Regions from separate parts of the Alcaligenes sp. NLF5-7 genome, predicted to be linked through region 1. Evidence: predicted binding sites of a transcription regulator. Region 1 holds the regulator's gene; each other region holds the start of a gene.
The links. The regulator NrdR, encoded in region 1, represses ribonucleotide reductase genes. The targets are predictions, from matches to a motif close to CACNANATNTNGTG.

Region 1 (7,332 bases):
ATTTGCTGGTGGGGCGTGAATTGCAAAAAGAATATGGTCAGGAACAGCAATGTATTTTGACCATGCCATTGCTGGTGGGTTTGGACGGCGTAGAAAAAATGTCCAAATCCAAAGGCAATTACATTGGTATCAGTGAAACGCCGGACTCCATGTTCGGCAAGTTGATGTCCATCTCCGATACCTTGATGTGGCGTTACTTCGAGCTGTTGTCGTTCCGTAGTCTGGAAGACATCGCCGGTCTGCAAAAGCAGATTGAAGAAGGCCGTAACCCACGTGAAGTCAAAGTGGAGCTGGCACAGGAGATCGTCACACGTTTCCACAGTGCCCAGGCCGCCGAGCAGGCACTGGAAACATTTGATGCCCGTTTCCGTCGTGGCGAAATGCCCGAAGACATGCCCGAGGTAACCGTGGCCGGTGAACTGGCCTTGCTGCGTGTCTTGCGCGAAGCAGGTCTGGTTGCTTCCGGCAGCGAAGCCCAGCGCAATGTGGAGCAGGGCGGCGTGCGCATCAATGGCGAACGTGTGGACGATAAAGGTTTGCAACTGGAGCCGGGCAGCTATGTGCTGCAAGTGGGCAAGCGCAAGTTTGCGCGAGTCACTTTGACCGGCTGATTGATTGTGGAGGTCTGCAATGAAACTGCGTAGTGATTCTTTTCAAGATCAGAGCGTGATTCCCGAGCGTCTGGCGTTTTGCCGTTACGACGCGCAATCGAGAGTCGCCTTGGCCGGTAACGCCAATCCGCATCTGGAATGGTCCGATGTTCCCGAGCAGACCCAATCCTTTGTGGTTATTTGCCACGACCCCGATGTCCCCAGTAAACCGGACGATGTGAACCAGGATGGGCGCGAGGTACCGGCGGATTTGCCACGGGTGGATTTCTTTCATTGGGTCTTGATCAACATCTCGCCCGAACTGCGTAGCCTGGCAGAAGGCTCTTATTCCAAGGGCATCACGCCACGCGGTAAAGCCGGTCCACTGGCTCTGGACGATACGCGCCAGGGCGTGAACGACTTTACCAACTGGTTTGCCAGCGACCGCGACATGAATGGTGATTACTTCGGCTACGACGGCCCGTGCCCTCCGTGGAACGATGCTTTGCCGCACCGTTATGTCTTTACGGTTTATGCCCTGGATATTGCCGAGCTGCCTTTGGAAGGTCGCTTCAATGGCCAGGACGTGTTGCGCGCCATGGAAGGTCATATTCTGGGTCGTGCATCCCTGACCGGTATGTATACCCTGAATCCCCGTTTGATCCAGCAATCCTGATTCCCCAGGGCGGACTGTTTGAGTTTTTTTCATATTCTCTTGAGTCCGCCTGCCGCCGCCTTACTTATTTCCATGTTTTTTGGGGTTTCTGCCACCAGAGACGTTTGTCTCGGTGGTTTGACGCGCTTCCGCGCTAAAATGTTGCTTTCTTAGTTTGCTACCACTTTATCCTTAGGAACCCTCATGTTTGACCGTTCTGCGACTCTTGACAAAGTTGACCCCGATCTTTGGGCTGCGATTCAAAGCGAAGATGTGCGCCAGGAGCAGCACATCGAGCTGATCGCCTCGGAAAACTACACCAGCCCCGCCGTGATGCAGGCCCAGGGCACACAACTGACCAACAAATACGCGGAAGGTTATCCTGGCAAGCGCTACTACGGCGGTTGCGAGTTCGTGGACGTGGTCGAGCAACTGGCTATTGACCGTCTGAAAGAGCTGTTCGGTGCAGAAGCCGCCAACGTGCAGCCCAACTCCGGTTCGCAAGCCAACCAGGGCGTGTACATGGCTGTGCTCAAGCCCGGTGATACCGTTCTGGGCATGAGTCTGGCAGAAGGTGGTCACTTGACCCACGGTTCCCCCGTGAACGCATCGGGCAAGCTGTACAACTTCGTATCCTACGGTCTGGACGAGAACGAAGAGCTGGACTACGACGAGCTGGAGCGCCTGGCCAAAGAGCACAAGCCCAAGCTGATCGTGGGTGGTGCCTCGGCTTACGCCCTGCGCATCGACTTCGAACGCATGGCTCGTATTGCTCATGAAAACGGCGCCTTGCTGATGATCGACATTGCCCACTACGCCGGTCTGGTTGCTGGTGGTGCTTACCCCAACCCCGTGCCTCACGCTGACTTCGTGACTTCTACGACTCACAAGTCCCTGCGTGGTCCTCGTGGTGGCGTCATCATGATGAAGGCCGAACACGAAAAAGCCATCAACTCGGCTATTTTCCCCGGCATTCAAGGCGGCCCACTGATCCACGTGATCGCTGGTAAGGCTGTTGCGTTCAAGGAAGCTCTGGCTCCCGAGTTCAAGACCTACGCTGCTCAAGTTGTGAAGAACGCTGACGTTCTGGCCCGCACTCTGGTTGAGCGCGGTCTGCGTATCGTGTCCGGTCGCACCGAAAGCCACGTCATGCTGGTAGACCTGCGTCCCAAGGGCATCACCGGTAAAGTGGCTGAAGAAGCACTGGGCAAGGCTCACATCACGGTCAACAAGAACGCCATTCCTAACGACCCCGAGAAGCCATTTGTCACCAGCGGCGTGCGTTTGGGTACTCCTGCCATGACCACTCGCGGCTTTAAAGAAGCCGAAGCGGAATTGACGGCGCACCTGATTGCTGATGTACTGGACAACCCTCACGACGAAGCCGTTTTGGCGGACGTTCGTCGCCGTGTACACGAGCTGACTGCCAAGTTGCCCGTTTACTCCTCCAAGTAATCCAGCCGGAGCGGGCCGTGAGGCCCGCGATCTTGAATGAAGTGTCCGTTCTGCCACCATGCCGATACCCAGGTGATCGACTCTCGAATCACCGAAGAAGGCGACGCCATACGGCGACGTCGTAAATGCTCGGCCTGTGAACGGCGCTTCACGACTTACGAGCGTGCCGAGCTGAGCCTGCCGGTTGTGGCCAAGCGCAATGGCACTCGTATGGATTTTGATCCCGCACGTTTGCGGGCGAGCATGGGCGTTGCACTGCGCAAGCGTTCCATCCCCATGGCTCAGGTCGATGCCGCTGTGCAGCGTATCGAAGAAAAACTTCAACTGACTGGCGAGCGCGAAGTCTCCTCCGAGACCATAGGCGAGCTGGTCATGGCCGAGCTCAAGCAGTTGGACCAGGTGGCCTATGTGCGCTTTGCCTCGGTCTACAAGAGCTTTAAAGACATCCGCGAGTTCGTAGAGGCGATCGACGAAATGAACGATCCCGACCGCGGCTAAGGCTATGGTCGAGCAAGAAGACGTCATCTGGATGCGGCAAGCCCTGGAGCTGGCCGAGAAATCCCTTTATATCAGTGCCCCCAACCCGCGAGTCGCCTGCCTGATCGTGCGCGATGGCCAATTATTGGCGTCGGGTTCAACACAGCAAGCGGGTGGCCCCCACGCAGAAGTGATGGCCTTGCGCCAAGCCAAAGAGCGCGGCGTCAGTGTGGCCGGTGCGACCTTTTACGTCACCCTGGAGCCTTGCAGTCACCACGGGCGAACCCCTCCTTGTGCCGATGCGCTGATCAAAGCAGGCGCTGGGCGTGTTGTCTTTTCCATGTACGACCCCAACCCCTTGGTGGCTGGCAACGGCGTTTCACGCTTGCGTCAGGCGGGTATTATCGTAGATGGCCCCTTGTGCGTAGAGCAGGCGCTGGCGATCAACGCCGGTTTCTTTGCCCGCATGACACGTGGGCGTCCCTGGTTGTGGATGAAGATGGCCGCTTCGCTGGATGGCCGCAGTGCCTTGCCGGACGGTCGCTCTCAATGGATTACCGGGCCGCAGGCTCGTGACGACGGTCACCACTGGCGCGCCCGCAGTTGCGTCGTGCTGACAGGCATCGGAACCGTGCATGCCGATAATCCCTTAATGAATGTGCGTGCGGTTTCTACGCCGCGTCCCCCGATCAAGGCTGTGCTGGATACGCATTTACGCATGGACCCGAAAGCTGCCTTGCTGGACGGCACGCCGTGCTGGGTATTCAGTCACCGTCGTGATCCCGAGCTGGAGGCGGAGCTGGCAGATCGAAATGCACAGGTTATTCCCATGCCCTTGCACGAAGGTCAGGTGGATGTCCGTGCCGTTCTGGACTGGATGACAGATCAACAGATCAATGAAGTCCATGCAGAAGCCGGTGCTCGCCTTTCCGGTGCCTTGATTGATGCGGGTGTAGTGGACCAATTACTGATGTACCTGGCCCCCAAGATCCTGGGGCAGGGACGAGGCGTGGCCGATATTACCGAACTGGCCGGGCTGGACGATGTAGAGCCGTTTGAATTTACCGATGTGCGCTTGCTGGGTGCCGACCTGCGCGTCCTGGCGCGCCAGCGCGATCATTGGGAAGCCTTGCTGCGAGCGGTGGGTGGAGCTTATCCGCCGGACTCGGAATAAGCTGTTTGTCCGCTTTACTGTTTAGTTGCTACTAATTAGCCGAAGAAAGAATTTGAGCACTTGCGTTACAAGGATAAGTGCTGCTATTATTATGGACTTGGCGTTAGCAGCTTCAAATTGCTTGGCCAAAAGAACAGTTAGGACAGGTGGCCGAGTGGTTGAAGGCGCACGCCTGGAAAGCGTGTATACGTTTATAGCGTATCGGGGGTTCGAATCCCCCTCTGTCCGCCAGAATTCAAAAGCCCCCGCACAGCAATGTGTGGGGGCTTTTTTCTTGGCTGCGTTTTACAGAGTCGGTGAAATTAATAATTCATTTGTAGTCAGGCTCTGCGTCGTCGTTGCAAAAAAGGTCGCTGACCGGGAACCGCGCAAGATCAGCGCAGGCCTTGAGAGTCTTGCCTTTGCTTATCTCGCCATTTTGAGGGAGGAAGTGTTTCGTGTTGCCGCCAGGCGGCTCGAAATGATTGCAAGCTGGCAAAACCGCAATGCTCAGCAATTCGCTCAATAGACCAGTCGGTATCCATGAATAATTGGCGCGATCTGTCCAGCCGCATGATCTGTTGGTACTGCTTCAGACTGATGCCGCATTCTTTCATGAACAGGCGGCTCAGATGCCTGTAGCTGACTGAAAATTTTGCTGATAAGGATTCGTTGAGCGGGGTTTGAACCGTCTGCTGTGCCAACCAGTCTTGCACTTCATGAATCAAGGGATGTTGGTGATTGCGATAACTCAGATGGACGCTTAACTGCGGGTCTGCTTCCAGACGACGAAACTGAATCAGATTTTCGCGCGCGATACGTGCGCTGATTGCGCTGCCGAAATACTGGGTGATCAGGTGCAATGCCAGATCTATTCCTGCAGAAACGCCAGCTGAGGTAGAGATAGGACCATCCTGCACAAGGATGCGTTTGCTGATAACCCGTGCTTGTGGCGCAAGTTGTTGCAGGGTCTTGAGGTGATTGTGATGTGTCGTGCAGAGGCGACCATCCAGCAGTCCTGCTTGTGCCAGCAGCACAGCGCCTGTGCAAACGCTGGCGATCACTATTCCCGACGGTAGCTTGCCCCCGATATCACGTAGCCATTGCGTCACTTGTTGCTGTGCCGGCGTTGCGGGGAGTTCGGCCTGGATTTTGCTTCCGACTACGACAACGACATCTCCTGCGATCAGACGCTTGGGAAGAGGAGCAATCGCGCTTAGAAAAATCCCCTGGTAGCTTTTGATGTGGGATTCCGGCCCGACACACTGGATCTTGATGTCGGCTATATCCAGTTCTGTTAGAGAAGCAAAAATCTGCATAGGCCCTCCCAGATCCAGGATGTGCATCTGGGGAAGGACGACAAAGAAAATCCGTTTCATGTGTTATTCGGATGAATCATTGATTTGATTTAGCGATGTTATCGCTTTTTATTCCTTTTTCTTAATGGTGTTTTCTTTTCTATTTATGTCCTGAAACAGTCTGGAGCCTGGATGGTCGAGAATTTACGATAAACAAGAAATTTTTACATCGAAAGGATTTGTCCTCGTGGCGGAAGAATCAAGAGTCATTGAGCTTCATTGGAATCCCGCTTTTACGGGAGCAACGGGGGCCGGGGTGCTGGAGCGTATCAATATGACGGTCGCTGATAAGGGCACGCTGGGGTTTGCCTCTGAGCTGTCGGGAGAGCAGGCGCGTCTGTTCCTGGACGCCTTGAACCGCAAAGTGGCAGACGGCGATACGCAAGCCTTGTATGCCAGCTATGCCGGTCAACCCGCTTTCTTTGTGATGATGAATTTGAGTGGCATGCCCAATTGCCGACACAGTGCTGAACTCGCCAAGGCGGTCGTGGCGCCGGGGTTTCGTGGACAAGGTTTACCGAAACAGGCGCTGGAGGCCGTGGACCATACCTGCACCTTGTTCTGGAACATGTATGACAACTTGCATAGAGAGTACTGTCAGCCAAGCCCCGTTCGTCTGAGTTGATTCGGTGCGCCATTGAAAATCTGAGGTGGATGTTGCTTCATGCAAAACAAGAATGTTGTCCGCTCTCTGGTCGGGCTGGGATTTCTGGCCATGTTTCTCTCGAGCGCGTTCAAAGGGGTTTTCCAGGTTTATTTCAATGACCTGGCTCTGTCTTTTGAGCGCGGCCGATCAGATTTCGGTTTTGTGGGCGGGGTGTTCCTTTTGGTATCCGGGCTGGCATCGCCGATGGTCGGTGCCTTGTCGGATCGCTTTGGGCCCATCTGGACCGTCTTGATCGGCAGTGTGCTTGGAGGGGGAGCATTCCTTTTGCTTGGCCTTCTACCTCATCAGTACTGGCTTTTTGTCATTTTGTATGGACTTTTGGCGGCGTTTTCTCTGGCGGCGATGACGTTTGTGCCCATGGGCATATTGGTTGACCGGTTGTTCGACCAGAAAAATAAAAGCTTCGCTTATGCCTTGATCACTAATGGCACGGCAATTGGATTCATTGTCCTTTCCCCATTCTGGTTGTGGTTGCAAGCCCATTTCGAATGGCAGCAGGTCTTTTTTGTTGTTGGTCTGCTGTTCCTGGGGCCTTTGGCCTTGCTGTTCTGGCTGGGGGCACGAGTGCCTTTGCCTGCGAAAGAGTCTGTCGGACATATTCAGGAGAAACGCGTTGGCACTTGGCCTGTCGTGTTGCGTGATCCTGGCTTTTACGTGCTTGCCTTTGGTTTCTTCGGCTGTGGGGCGTCGATGGCGTTCATTGACGTTCATCTGGTGCCTTTATGGCGCGATGCCGGGGTGAGCCGCGCAAGTATGGGGATGAGCTTGAGCTTGTTTGGCGTGCTGGAAATGATTAGCGGTTTAGCGGCTGGCTGGTTGGCGCTGCGCTTCTCCCAGCATCGGCTGCTGGCGGCATTCTACGTACTACGCTGTCTGGCCATGAGCTTGTTATTGGCTCCCTCCGGGATAGTGACGACCTATGTCTTTGCGGCTGTATTTGGGGCCAGTTATCTCGGAACGGTCATTTTGACCTCAGC
Region 2 (7,332 bases), 1.0 Mb from region 1:
GTGGCCCGCGCCAAGGAATACATTGCAGCCGGTGACCTGATGCAAGTGCAAATCGGCCAGGTCATCACCAAACCTTTCCGCGACTCGCCCCTGTCCCTGTACCGCGCCCTGCGTTCGCTGAACCCATCGCCTTACATGTACTTCTGGAACTTCGACGACTTCCAGGTCGTGGGTGCATCGCCAGAAATTCTGGTGCGTCAGGAAGAACACCGTCAGGATGGCCGCAACATGGAGCGCGTCACTATTCGCCCACTGGCCGGCACTCGCAAACGCGGTGCCACACCTGAAGCCGATGCCGCACTGGCCGCCGAGCTGAAGTCCGACCCTAAAGAACGCGCCGAACACCTGATGCTGATCGACCTGGCCCGTAACGATATTGGCCGTATCGCCAAAACCGGCTCGGTACAAGTCACGGACACCATGGCAATCGAACGTTACTCGCATGTTCAGCACCTGGTCTCCAATGTCTGCGGCGAACTGCAGGACGGCATGAGCCAGATGGACGTGCTACGCGCCTCCTTCCCTGCAGGCACCCTGACCGGCGCCCCCAAGGTACGCGCCATGGAAGTCATTGATGAACTGGAGCCAGTACGCCGTGGCGTTTACGGCGGTGCTGCTGGCTACCTGAGCTACTCGGGCGAAATGGATCTGGCTATTGCCATTCGCACCGGCGTCATCAAGGACGGCATGCTCTATGTGCAGGCCGCCGCCGGTGTCGTGGCCGACTCCGATCCCGAAAAAGAATGGCAAGAGACCGAAGCCAAGGCACGCGCCGTGATCCGCGCTGCCGAACAAGTGCAATTCGGTCTGGACGAGCCTATTTAATCGCCCCACTGCCATCCTTTTTTTGCCGGAGAATTCCCATGCTGTTCATGCTCGATAACTATGACTCGTTTACCTATAACCTGGTCCAGTACTTTGGAGAACTGGGTCAGGAAGTAGTGGTACGACGCAACGATCAAGTCACACTTGAAGAAATTGAAGCCTTGAATCCCAGCCATCTGTGCGTCTCGCCCGGCCCCAAATCCCCTGCAGACGCGGGCCTGTCGGTTGCACTGATCCAGCACTTTTCCGGCAAGCTACCGATTCTGGGCGTCTGCCTGGGTCATCAAGCAATCGGACATGCTTTTGGTGCGCGCATTATCCGTGCGCAGCAAATCATGCATGGGAAAGTCTCCCCTATTACTCACCAGGGCACGGACGTATTCAGCAACTTGCCCTCGCCCTTTAACGTCACCCGTTATCACTCCCTGGCCATCGAGCGCGACAGCCTGCCCGACTGCCTGGAAGTAACCGCCCAAACCGAAGACGGCGAGATCATGGGTGTCCGTCACCGCGAATTGCCTATTTATGGCGTGCAGTTTCACCCCGAGTCGGTGCTAAGCGAGCATGGCCACGCCTTACTGAAGAACTTTCTGGACCTTTAAATCATGAACACCATCACTCCTACCGAAGCACTGGTGCGCTGTATCGAACACCGGGAAATCTTCCACGACGAAATGCTGCATTTGATGCGCATGCTGATGCGCGGCGAAATGTCGCCTCAGATCGCGGCTGCCTTGCTGATGGGCCTGCGCGTGAAAAAAGAAAGCGTGGGTGAAATTTCTGCCGCCGCCCAGGTGATGCGCGAATTTGCCACCCCCGTCATTACGCCTAACCCGGACGAACTGCTGGATATGTGCGGTACAGGTGGCGACGGCTCCAATACCTTCAATATCTCAACCGCTTCCATGTTTGTGGCCGCCTCCGTAGGGGTGAAAGTAGCCAAGCACGGCAACCGCAGTGCGTCTTCCTCGTCCGGCAGTGCAGACGTGCTGGAAGCCCTAGGCGTGAACCTGACCTTCTCGCCCGAGCAAGTGGCCGACAGCATTGCCGAAACCAATATCGGCTTCATGTTCGCCCCCGCTCACCACGGAGCCATGAAAAACGTGGCTGCCGTCCGCAAAGAGCTGGGCGTGCGCACTATTTTCAACATTCTGGGCCCGCTGACCAATCCTGCCGGTGCGACCAACCAGCTGATGGGCGTCTTCCACCCCGACCTGGTCGGTATTCAGGTGCGCGTAATGCAACGCTTGGGGGCCAAGCACGTGCTGATCGTGCACGGCAAGGATGGTATGGATGAGGCCTCTCTGGGTGCGGCCACCCTGGTGGGCGAACTGAAAGACGGTCAGGTGCGGGAATACGAAATTCACCCCGAAGACTTTGGCATGGCCATGACCTCCAACCGCAGCATTCGCGTCTCCAGCAAGGAAGAATCTGCCGTGATGATTATGGAAGCCCTCAATAACCAAGAGGGTACGGCTCGTGATATCGTGGGCTTGAATGCTGGTTTGGCCATCTATGCTGCCAACCACGCCGACTCCATTGAACAAGGCCTGCGCATGGCTTTTGAGGCCATTGCCAACGGTGCCGCACGCGAAAAACTCGAACAATTCCGCGCTTATACAAGGAAGTTAAATCCATGAACGACATTCTGGCCAAGATCCTCGACACCAAAAGAGCTGAAGTCGTCACCGCCCGCCAACTGCGCAGCGAGTCCGATCTGCTGCGCGAAGCGAAGAACCGGAACGACCTGCGCGGCTTTGCCAGCGCCATTGAAGACAAGATTGCTCAAGGCAAGCCTGCCATTATTGCGGAAGTCAAAAAGGCCTCCCCGTCCAAGGGTGTGATCCGTGCCGACTTCAACCCGACTGAGATTGCCTCCAGCTACGCCGCCCACGGGGCGGCCTGCCTGTCGGTCCTGACCGATATCCAGTATTTCCAGGGTTCCTACGACCACCTGCGCCAGGCCCGTGCAGTATGCGCACTGCCCGTACTGCGCAAAGACTTCATTATTGACCCCTATCAGATCATCCATGCCCGAGCCATGGGTGCCGACTGCATCTTGCTGATCGTCGCCGCGCTGGAGAAGGATCAGCTGATGGAGTACGAAGAAATGGCCCACGAACTGGGCATGGACGTACTGGTTGAAGTACATGACCGCGCCGAGCTGGATATTGCCTTGCAAATGAAGACCAGCCTGCTGGGCATCAATAACCGCAATCTGCGCACCTTTGAAACCAGCACCCAGAACACGCTGGACCTGCTGCCCTTTATCCCCAGCGAAAAACGCGTTGTCACCGAAAGCGGTATTCACACCATTGAAGATGTGGCCCTGATGCGCGAGAACCAGGTGCAAGCCTTCCTGGTCGGTGAGGCCTTCATGCGTGAACCTGATCCAGGCGTTGCCTTGCAGAACCTGTTCTTCGGTCAGCCTGCATGAGCACCCACGCTTGCCCCCTGTGTGCCTTGAAACCCGATCAATTGCTATGGTCGGGTGCAGGGCTGCAGGTATTGGCCGTCACGGACAGCCCGTTTCCCGGCTATACACGGATAATCTGGCAAGATCATGTGGCTGAAATGACAGACCTGTCTGAAGAACAACGGCAGCACATCATGGCAGCCGTATATGTGGTTGAGCAGACTCAGCGTGAACAACTGGGAGTCGCCAAGATCAATCTGGCTCAATTCGGAAATCAGGTGCCGCATCTGCATTGGCACATCATCCCTCGCTGGAAGGACGACCCTTTCTTTCCGGACTCTGCCTGGTCACCCGCCCCCACACGCACCGAAGAGCAGAAACAAAGCTGGGCTTCCCACGAGGAACGCCTGCTTGAACAAGTCAGCCAGTATCAGCAGGCACTTTGTATTGCGCTAAAAGCACGATTCAAGCACTAAACCCGCTATTCAAGTCCTGCTATTAAAGAAATACCCGCTGGCCTGTAAAAAGTCAGCGGGTATTTTTTTGCCTCCCGGAAAAGAGACGGCGCACTGTAACAGACAAGTACACCGCTTATCCGTGGAGCCCGCTACAGTGCGACTCCACCGGCAGGAGCCAAGCTGCTGTTGTGCTACTTGCACGCAACCCACATAAACAGCTTGCTTGCTTGCTTGCTTGCTTGCTTGCATAGCATGGCCATAGCCAACTCTTTATACCTGGCAGCATGACCACCTCGACTTCACAAATCTCCACCTACGAACGATCAGAGTAAGGAGTGCCCAACGACTTCTTTCCGACAACCCCCTTGACCCAGTCACTTCGAGCACAAAATTAACCTAGATCAAGCCTGGACGACAATCGCCTAGCCCCTTCAAAAACCACCATATATAGTGTCGTGAATCCTAAAAATCACTATATATAGGTTCTGGTGAAAAATATGGCTACCCAGGAAACTGCCTCGCGTCCAGCTGCTCAGCTGGACATCATCCGTTCCATTACTGAATATCTGGACCGCCAGGACTGGCGCGTGCAAGCCAATGCCAACCAGGGCTACTCGCTGGGCGGTCTGATTCTGAACAGCTCGGGCAAGATGATTGCCAACTACTGGCTCAGCCACGTTTACCCCGAAGCAATCGGCCAGGCACACCGTCAGGCCGACCTGCACATCCACGATCTGGACATGCTCTCTGGCTACTGCGCCGGCTGGTCCTTGCGCACTTTCCTGAACGAAGGGCTCAATGGCGTACCCGGAAAGATTGAATCCGGCCCACCGCGGCATCTAAGCAGTGCGGTCGGTCAGGTCGTCAATTTCCTGGGCACCCTGCAGAACGAATGGGCCGGAGCCCAGGCCTTCAGCTCCTTTGATACCTATATGGCGCCCTTCATCCGCAAGGACGGCCTGAGCTACAAACAGGTGCGCCAATGCATGCAGGAGCTGATCTACAACCTGAACGTACCCTCACGCTGGGGGACGCAGACGCCCTTTACCAATCTGACCTTTGATTGGGTTTGCCCCGAAGACCTGCGCGAGCAAGTGCCGCAAATCGGTGGCGAAGAAATGCCGTTTTGCTACGGGGATCTGCAGGCCGAAATGGACATGATCAACCAGGCCTATATCGAAGTCATGAGCGAGGGTGATGCCCGTGGCCGTGCCTTCACCTTCCCGATTCCCACCTACAACATCACCCGGGATTTTGACTGGCACAGCCCGAATGCCGAGCGCCTGTTTGCCATGACGGCCAAATATGGCCTGCCCTACTTCCAGAACTTCATTAACTCCGAGCTGGAACCCAATATGATCCGCTCCATGTGCTGCCGCCTGCAGCTGGATCTGCGCGAGCTGCTCAAACGCGGTAATGGCTTGTTTGGCTCTGCCGAGCAAACCGGCTCCCTGGGAGTGGTCACCCTGAACTGCGCCCGCTTGGGGTATCTGTATCAAGGCGATGGAGCTGGTCTGTTTGCCCGTTTGGATGAGCTGCTGGAAATGGGTCGTGACAGCCTGGAAATCAAGCGCACGGTGATCCAGCAACATATGGACCAAGGGCTGTTTCCCTACACACGCCGCTATTTAGGCACCTTGCGTAATCACTTCTCCACGCTGGGAGTTAACGGCATTAACGAGATGATCCGCAACTTTACCCAGGACAAGCAGAATCTTTGCACGCCGTGGGGGCACCGCTTTGCCTTGCGTTTGCTGGATCACATTCGGGAGCGCATGGTGGAGTTTCAGGAAAGTACCGGCCACCTGTACAACCTGGAAGCCACCCCTGCCGAGGGCACCACTTACCGCTTTGCCAAAGAAGATCGCGCCCGCTGGCCCGACATTCTGCAAGCAGGGACCGAGCAAATGCCCTACTACACTAATTCCTCACAGCTGCCGGTGGGCTTTACTGAAGACCCCTTCGAGGCATTGGAGCGACAAGACGAGCTGCAAGGCAAATACACCGGCGGCACCGTGCTGCACCTCTATATGACCGAAGCACTGTCCAGCACTGATGCCTGCCGCAATCTGGTGCAACGAGCCTTGAACCGTTTTTCCTTGCCTTACATCACCGTTACGCCCACATTTTCTATCTGCCCCAAGCACGGCTATCTGTCTGGAAAACATGAGTTTTGCCCGCATTGCGACAGCGAATTGCTGGCCAACAAGTTAGCTCAAGCTCGGGCCGAGGCTGACGTTCAAAACGAAGTTATCGCGGACACGTCAACGCCGTCGTCGACACCGACACCGACACCGACACCGACACCGACACCGACACCGACACCGACACCAGTCCATTAAAGCCGATCTCTTCAAGCCAACTTTTTACCACGACAGGCTAAACCCAATCCACTTGGCTCAACTAAAACCAGGCTTTTAGTTGTCCTCAGCCTTTATCTACAACCAGCCTCTTGGCACACACCCAGGCTAGTCACATCCGCATAGCGTGACGGCCCTTTTTTCCAAGGAGTTATTCATGAACACCGACACCATCACTCTTCAAGATTCCGAACGCCAGCCTTGCGAAATTTGGACACGCGTCATGGGCTATCACCGTCCCATGTCGTCTTTCAATATTGGCAAGCAAGGTGAGTTTCATGAGCGACGCTACTTCACCGAAGCCAGCGCCTGCGCAAGCAATACCGTCCCCACCCGATAAACAGCCCGGTCAAATTCCATGACTTACGCCACGCGCCATCTTTACCCGGCCACGCCTGCCCACAAAGTGGCATTGAAAGTGGGTGGCTGCGCCCCTTTCTCGGCTACGGATTACCCCGGCCAATTAGCCGCTGTCATCTTTGTGCAAGGCTGCCCCTGGCGCTGTGGCTACTGCCACAACCCCCACCTGCAAGAGCGCACACCAGACAGTGCTATTGATTGGAACGCCTTGCTGGACTTTCTGAATCGCCGCGTCGGCCTGCTGGATGCCGTCGTCTTTAGCGGCGGCGAGCCCACACTGGACCCGGCCCTGGGCTCCGCCATCCGCGCGGTGCGCAGGCTGGGTTTCAAAATCGGTTTACACACCGCAGGCACACATCCGGCCAGACTGCTGGAAATCCTGCCTTGGGTGGACTGGATAGGCCTGGATATCAAGGCAGAGTTCAGTCACTACGACGCCATTACTCAACGCAGCAATAGTGCCGCTGCGCCCTTACGCAGTTTGCAGTTGCTGCTGAACGAAGACGTTCTGTTTGAGTGCCGCAGCACTATTCATCCCCAGCTGCACAGTCCCGCCTCGGTACAAGCTTTGGGACAACACCTGCATGAGCTGGGCGTCCAGCGCTATGCCGTGCAGATTTTCCGCACACAAGGCTGTGATGATGATTTCCTGAATGAAACTGGGCAGGCTTTGCAGGCCTACCCGGGAGCGGAAGTTTTGGAAAACCTCCAGAAGCTGTTTCCGCACTTTGAAGTGCGACGCTCTTAATTGTCTCAGGAAGAAGCGGGGGTGCGTATCGGGCGGCGCAGCACATCCTGTAAAGCTGCTTTACCCTGTTTAAGCACTGCACGCGGATGCAGAATATCGGGGTCCAAGGCGTCCAGGGTGTTTTTCACCATCAGACCCAATTCGGTATCACCCTCAATCGACAGA
Region 3 (7,332 bases), 1.7 Mb from region 1:
GATGCGTGATGCCTTGCAGATGTTTCTGGACTACCCCGTGCGCTATTTGTATGTGGTGAACGAGGAGCAAGTTTATCAAGGTGTGATTGCTCAGCCTGACCTGACTCGAATGTTGTTGGACGACAACGCTGCCCAGGAGCGTGTGGTGGGCGATATTCTGCGCATGGATTTCGTCAAGACGCTCTACCCGAATATGAGTCTGGACGAGGCTCAGGAACACTTTGTGAGCTTTGCCGGGGAGCGTCTGCCTGTATTGAATGGTGACGGCTCGGGCCGTCTGATTGGTGTAGTCTATAAGTCTGCTGTGCTGGAAAAATACTCCGCCATCAAACGCTCCCTGGATGCGAGCGGCGAAGTGATGCTGGATGCCCGGCGCTAAACTCTTTTTGTGACATAAATCATGCGTACAAAAGCTTGCCAGCGAGGCTTGGCAGGCGGGCTGTTGGTCGGTCTTGCCATGCTGTTCGCTGTTCCATTGGCCACCGCTCAAAATCGTGTTGGGCTGGAGAATTTGTCTGCTACCCGCGTGTATGGCGTGGATGAGGCGCAGGCCATCCCGGCCCAGGAGCTCCCGCCCGTGGAGCCATTTTTTGATGCTACGCAGTGGCATCGCCAAGGAGATCAGGACCTGCTCAGTCCAGCGGCCTCCATGGATTACACATTTTCCGATTTCAGTCTGAGCGGTGCCAGCACCGCCAGTCTGGCGCGCTCCATCCAATATAGTCAGCAGTCCTCTCCAATTTGGAGTGCCCGCTGGTTGAGCAGCGCGCCCGACCAGGTCTGGCAGTTTGGCGAGCGCAACTGGCGCTATGTGAATGAAGACGGGCTGCAACTGACCCTGGGCAATGACACGGTTACCGCACCGGACTGGGCGCGGCCCGTGGAACTGGGCGGTATCAATATCACTCAGCAGTTCGAGCAGGGCCCGGCCGGGCCATGGCGCTATGCCCTGGCCGTTGGCGCGCTGGACATGACGGGCAAGCAGGATAACGGGGATCTTGTGTATGGCTCTTCGGCTGGCAGCTTGATGCTCAGTACCGATGTCACCAGTCGTACCAGTATTGATACCCAGATGGAAAGCGCTCGTGATTTTGGGCTGACCGGTCTGGGTGCAACCTATCGATCGCCGGACTTTGGCGTGTGGCAAGCCAGCGTGGCCAAAGCTTCCCATGCGGTGGGGCAGGGGTGGCGATATCAGGCAGCCTACGGCCTGGATGTGCTGGATGATTTGCACCTGCAGTGGCAGGGTGAACGCTACCAGGACAATTTTCTGGATTTGAGCCGTTACCAGGGCATGAAGGTGGATGCGGCCAGCAGTCGGCAGATTGTCGGTCTGTCCGTGCCCCTGCGCCGCTGGGGTGAAGTGAAGACTCAGTACGAGGTGCAGCAGGTAGTTGCCGGCGGGGAGAACCGCTACCTTGGGGTCACGCAGCAGTTCTGGTACAGTCCCCACCTTAGGGTGGGTTTGCAAGCTCGCCGTCATCTGGAAAGTCGTCAGTCGAACATCGCGCTGCGTTTTTCTATTCCGATTTTTTAAGCAGGCGGCATGGCCCAGTCAGCACTTGAGGTTCTTCAGGAAGTTTTTGGTTATGACAGTTTTCGTGGTTCTCAGCACGAGATTATCGAGACCCTGATCCAAGGCGGCGACGCCCTGGTCTTGATGCCCACCGGCGGCGGCAAGTCGCTCTGTTACCAGATTCCTGCTTTGGTGAGACCCGGCACCGGCGTGGTAGTGTCTCCCCTGATTGCCTTGATGCAGGATCAGGTGGACGCCCTCAACGAGTTGGGCGTTAACGCGGCGTATCTGAATTCCACCCAGGATTGGCAAACTGCCCGCGAGGTCGAGCGCGAATTTCTGACGGGGCAGTTGGATCTGCTCTATGTGGCTCCCGAACGTTTGCTGACAGACCGCTGCCTGGATTTGCTGGCACGCGGCCAGATTTCCCTGTTTGCCATTGACGAAGCCCACTGCGTATCGCAATGGGGTCACGATTTTCGCCCTGAATATCTGGGTCTGGATTTGCTGGCCCAGCGTTGGCCAGGTGTGCCACGGGTTGCCTTGACCGCTACCGCCACTCAGTTGACGCGGGTAGAAATTGCCCAGCGCCTGAAGCTGGAGGATGCCCGGCATTTTGTTGCCAGTTTTGATCGTCCCAATATTTGCTACCGCATCATTGAAAAGAACGAGGTGCGCAAGCAGCTCTTGAGTTTCATTCAGGAAGAGCACTCCGGAGATGCGGGGATTGTGTATTGTCTGTCGCGCTCGCGCGTGGAAGACACGGCCGAGTTCCTGTGCAAGAACGGTATTCATGCCTTGCCCTATCATGCAGGACTGGACGCGCAGCAGCGCGCCATCAACCAGGCTCGCTTCCTTCGAGAAGAAGGGGTGGTCATGGTGGCGACCATTGCTTTTGGCATGGGCGTCAATAAACCGGATGTGCGTTTTGTAGCCCACATTGACCTGCCCAAATCGGTAGAAGGGTATTACCAGGAAACCGGGCGGGCAGGGCGCGATGGCGAAGTGGCCACGGCCTGGCTGGCCTATGGCCTGCAGGACGTGGTGCAATTGCACCGCATGATTAACCAGTCGCAAGGCGATGCGGCACACCGACGCCAGCAGGGACAGGCGCTGGATGCCATGTTGGGCCTTTGCGAAACCATTTCCTGCCGTCGCCAGCGCTTGCTGGCGTATTTTGACCAGCAAATAGAACCTTGCGGTAACTGCGACACCTGTCTGGAAGCGCCAGAAGCCTGGGATGGCACAGTGGCGGCGCAGAAAATGCTCTCCACCATCTATAGATTATGGCGTGAGCGCGGTCAGCGCTTCGGGGCCGGGCACCTGATCGACATCCTGCTGGGCAAGCTGACGGATCGTGTCAAAGAGCACGAGCACGACAAGCTGACCGTCTTTGGTGTGGGCAAGGATTTGACCGATCAAGCCTGGCGCGGAGTGCTGCGCCAGTTGCTGGCGCATAGCTTGGTCACGGTGGACCCGGAGGGCTACGGCACCTTGTTGCTGACCGAGGCCAGCCGCGAAGTGCTGAAAGGGGAGCGCACCCTGATGTTGCGGCGCGAAACCGTAACACGCGGACCGGCTGCACACCGAGTAAAAGGTCAGGCGCCTGCCGGACCTGCTCTTGAACCCGATCAACAAAGACGATTCGAGGCTTTGCGCGCCTGGCGTGCGGCCACCGCACGCGAACATGGTGTGCCAGCCTATGTCATTTTCCATGATGCTACTTTGCGCGAAGTGGCCATTCGCTGCCCTAGTTCAGAGGCTGATCTGGAGCCGATTACAGGCATAGGCGTACGCAAAAGAGAGGCCTATGGCGAGGCTTTGCTGCGCTGCGTTCAAGAGCTCCAGACGCAATAGGAAATTGTTAGCAGAGCAAAGATTAGTTGCATTTTTATGCGCTGAATCTGCTCTGCAGTCGCAAAACCGCTATTCGCTCAATCCGCTATATGTAGTAGAATGACGCCAATATCACACTATATATGGTGTGCATCAACTGACGCTGGCGGCTGCAAAAGCCGCGTCTTCCGTCAATCACCCCCGATTTCAGAGACTGACATGCAATCAACCGAACAGCTAATGGTCACCAAACGAGATGGCCGTACAGAACCTATTAACCTCGACAAGATTCACCGAGTGGTTGATTGGGCCGCTGAAGGTCTGAGTAATGTGTCCGTCTCCCAAGTAGAGCTGCGCTCTCACATTCAGTTCTATAACGGCATTCGCACTAGCGACATCCATGAAACCATCATCAAGTCGGCTGCGGATCTGATCTCCGAAGATACGCCTGACTACCAATATCTGGCTGCCCGTCTGGCGATTTTCCATCTGCGCAAAATCGCTTTTGGTCAGTTTGAACCTCCAAGCCTGTTCGATCACGTGACCTTGCAAACCAAGGAAGGTCGCTACGATCCGCATCTGCTGCAAGACTACACGCGCGCCGAGTTCGATGAGCTGGATGCTCATCTGGATCACTGGCGTGACATGAACTTCTCCTACGGTGCCGTCAAGCAGCTGGAAGGCAAGTATCTGATTCAAAACCGCGTGACCAAGCGCATCTACGAAAGCCCCCAGTTCCTGTACATACTGGTGGCCATGTGTCTGTTCGCCCGTTACCCAGCCGACACACGTCTGAGCTTTATCAAACGTTTCTACGACGCGGTATCGCAATTCAAGATTTCCTTGCCTACGCCCATCATGGCTGGCGTGCGCACACCCACCCGTCAGTTCAGCTCTTGCGTGCTGATCGAATGTGACGACAGCCTGGACAGCATCAATGCTACGACCAGCGCCATTGTTCGTTACGTATCGCAGCGCGCCGGTATCGGTATCAATGGTGGCCGCATTCGCGCCGTCGGCAGCGAAATTCGCGGCGGAGAGGCTCAGCACACCGGCTGCCTGCCTTTCTTCAAGATGTTCCAGGCGGCTGTGAAGTCCTGCTCGCAAGGCGGCGTGCGTGGTGGTGCGGCAACCTTGTTCTACCCCATGTGGCACCTGGAAGTGGAAACACTGCTGGTTCTGAAGAACAACCGCGGTGTGGAAGAAAACCGTATCCGTCACCTGGACTACGGTGTTCAGATCAACCGCTTGCTGTACCAACGCTTGATCAAGGGCAGCCATATCACGCTGTTCTCGCCGCACGACGTGCCCGGCCTGTACGAAGCTTTCTTTGCCGACCAGGACGAGTTCGAGCGTCTGTACGAGATGTACGAGCAAGATCCTGCCATCCGCAAGCGCAGCCTGCCTGCCGTGGAGCTGTTCTCCCTTCTGATGCAAGAGCGTGCCAGCACTGGCCGTATCTACATTCAGAACGTGGACCACTGCAACACGCACAGCCCATTCCAGGCCGACCGCGCTCCCGTGCGCCAGTCCAACCTGTGCATGGAAATTGCTCTGCCCACCAAGCCTTTGAACGATCTGAACGATCCCGAAGGCGAAATCGCGCTGTGCACGCTGTCGGCTTTCAACCTGGGTGCTCTGGAGTCCCTGGACGAGCTGGACGGTCTGGCTGAACTGATTGTTCGCGCTCTGGATGCTTTGCTGGACTATCAGGACTACCCGGTCAAGGCTGCGCTGAACGCAACCAACAAGCGTCGCTCCCTGGGCGTTGGCGTCATCAACTACGCTTACTACCTGGCCAAGAACGGCACCCGTTACTCCGACCCGGCAGCGTTGGGCCTGACCCACCGTACCTTTGAAGCCATCCAGTACTACCTGCTGAAGGCTTCGGTACAGTTGTCGCGTGAATACGGTCCTTGCGATGCCTTTGACGAAACAACCTATGCCAAGGGTCTGCTGCCTACCGACACCTACAAGAAAGATGTGGACGGTATCTGCAACGAGCCGCTGCACCTGGATTGGGAAGCCTTGCGTGCTGATATCGTCAAGCACGGTCTGCGCAACTCCACCCTGACCGCCTTGATGCCTTCGGAAACTTCCAGCCAGATTGCCAATGCCACCAACGGTATTGAGCCTCCGCGTGGTCTGGTATCCGTCAAGCAGTCCAAGGACGGTATCTTGCGTCAGGTGGTGCCTGAATTTGAAAAATATAAGGATCAGTACGAGTTGCTGTGGCAAATGCCTGGTAACGACGACTACCTGAAGTTGGTTGGCGTGATGCAGAAGTTCGTTGACCAGTCGATCTCTGCGAACACCAACTATGACCCACAGCGGTTCGAGGGTGGTCGCGTACCGATGAAGCAACTGCTCAAGGACTTGCTGCTGGCCTACAAATACGGTGTGAAGACCTTGTACTACCACAACACCCGCGACGGTGCCGATGATTCGCATGGCGAAGTAGAGGATGACGGTTGCGCAGGCGGCGCGTGCAAGATCTAAGCAAGGGTAAATAGCATCATGACTACCTATAGTACTTTTTCCAAAACGGATAACGACCAGCTCAAAGAACCCATGTTCTTTGGGCAGCCGGTTAACGTGGCTCGCTACGATCAGCAAAAATATCCGATTTTTGAAAAGCTGATTGAAAAGCAGTTGTCTTTCTTCTGGCGTCCAGAAGAAGTGGACATCACCCAGGATCGAATCGATTACCAGAACCTGCCTGACCACGAAAAGCATATTTTCATCAGCAACCTGAAATATCAGACCTTGCTGGATTCCATTCAGGGTCGCAGCCCCAACGTGGCCTTCCTGCCTCTGGTATCGATTCCGGAGCTGGAAACCTGGATTGAAACCTGGGCTTTCTCCGAGACGATTCACTCGCGTTCGTACACGCACATCATTCGCAATATTGCCAATGATCCGTCCGTTATTTTTGACGACATCGTGCGTAACGAAAACATTCAGCTGCGTGCGGCCGATATTTCTTCGTACTACGACGATCTGATCAGCGACACCATGCTGTATGCCCAACTGGGCGCGGGCGATCATGAGATCAACGGTGAAACCCGCACGCTAAGCGTCTACGAGCTGAAGAAGAAGCTGTACCTGTGCATGATGAGCGTCAATATTCTTGAGGCCATCCGCTTTTACGTCAGCTTTGCCTGCTCCTTCGCTTTTGCCGAGCGCAAGTTGATGGAAGGTAATGCCAAGATCATTCGCTTGATTGCGCGTGATGAAGCGTTGCACCTGACTGGTACGCAACACATCATCAATATTTTGCGTTCCGGTAGCGATGATCCCGAGTTCGCTCAGATTGCCCGCGAACTGGAGCCGGTCTGCTTTGATATGTTCAAAGACGCAGCCGAGCAGGAGAAACAGTGGGCGGATTACCTGTTCCGCGACGGTTCCATGATTGGTCTGAACAAGGACATTCTGGGACAGTACGTGGAATACATCACCAATATCCGTATGGGTGCCGTGGGCCTGAAGCCTGCGTTTGAGTCCGTCAAACACAACCCCATTCCCTGGATCAACACCTGGCTGTCCTCGGACACCGTGCAGGTGGCACCTCAAGAGGTGGAACTGAGCTCTTACCTGGTCGGTCAGATCGACTCGGCCGTGTCGGCTGGCGACTTCGACGGTATCGAGTTATGAGTCAAGTCCGGACAACTGATCATGACTTTCAGTTGCGGGACGGCGAAACTTTGTTGGAAGGTTTGGAACGAACCGGCCATCAGGTTGAGTATCAATGCAGGAGCGGCTATTGCGGCTCCTGCCGTATTCCTCTTGTGTATGGAAAGGTTGCTTATAAAGAGCAGCCTTTAGCGTATGTCGGCCCAGGCGAGGTTCTGCCGTGTTGTTGCACGGTACTCGAACCGATCATGGTCGATTGTCAGCGCATTGCCCGGATTGATGAGGAACCGGAGGATCAGTTCGGCTTTACCGGGCTGAATCCCTGATTCCCCTGTCTCCCTTTAGCT

Region 2: a site for NrdR is predicted at 4,139-4,152, ahead of MID00_RS06700 (ribonucleoside triphosphate reductase). Genes of this name have one in related genera too.
Region 3: a site for NrdR is predicted at 3,488-3,501, ahead of nrdA (class 1a ribonucleoside-diphosphate reductase subunit alpha). Genes of this name have one in related genera too.

What each region holds. Positions count from the first base shown of each region.
Region 1 covers NZ_CP100755.1:2,448,562-2,455,893, forward strand. The annotation lists gene tyrS (tyrosine--tRNA ligase) at 1-611, shown strand, start outside; gene MID00_RS11255 (YbhB/YbcL family Raf kinase inhibitor-like protein) at 631-1,266, shown strand; gene glyA (serine hydroxymethyltransferase) at 1,450-2,700, shown strand; gene nrdR (transcriptional regulator NrdR) at 2,737-3,198, shown strand; gene ribD (bifunctional diaminohydroxyphosphoribosylaminopyrimidine deaminase/5-amino-6-(5-phosphoribosylamino)uracil reductase RibD) at 3,203-4,351, shown strand; tRNA gene MID00_RS11275 (tRNA-Ser) at 4,492-4,582, shown strand; gene MID00_RS11280 (GlxA family transcriptional regulator) at 4,726-5,709, opposite strand; gene MID00_RS11285 (hypothetical protein) at 5,876-6,313, shown strand; gene MID00_RS11290 (MFS transporter) at 6,353-7,332, shown strand, end outside.
Region 2 covers NZ_CP100755.1:1,421,325-1,428,656, forward strand. The annotation lists gene trpE (anthranilate synthase component I) at 1-825, shown strand, start outside; gene MID00_RS06680 (aminodeoxychorismate/anthranilate synthase component II) at 864-1,427, shown strand; gene trpD (anthranilate phosphoribosyltransferase) at 1,431-2,465, shown strand; gene trpC (indole-3-glycerol phosphate synthase TrpC) at 2,462-3,262, shown strand; gene MID00_RS06695 (HIT family protein) at 3,259-3,717, shown strand; gene MID00_RS06700 (ribonucleoside triphosphate reductase) at 4,197-6,041, shown strand; gene nrdD (anaerobic ribonucleoside-triphosphate reductase) at 6,217-6,399, shown strand; gene MID00_RS06710 (anaerobic ribonucleoside-triphosphate reductase activating protein) at 6,418-7,167, shown strand; gene MID00_RS06715 (SCP2 domain-containing protein) at 7,173-7,332, opposite strand, start outside.
Region 3 covers NZ_CP100755.1:747,638-754,969, reverse strand. The annotation lists gene MID00_RS03560 (ClcB-like voltage-gated chloride channel protein) at 1-379, shown strand, start outside; gene MID00_RS03555 (hypothetical protein) at 401-1,537, shown strand; gene recQ (DNA helicase RecQ) at 1,547-3,373, shown strand; gene nrdA (class 1a ribonucleoside-diphosphate reductase subunit alpha) at 3,572-5,851, shown strand; gene nrdB (class Ia ribonucleoside-diphosphate reductase subunit beta) at 5,870-7,006, shown strand; gene yfaE (class I ribonucleotide reductase maintenance protein YfaE) at 7,003-7,311, shown strand; gene MID00_RS03530 (ATP-binding cassette domain-containing protein) at 7,327-7,332, opposite strand, start outside.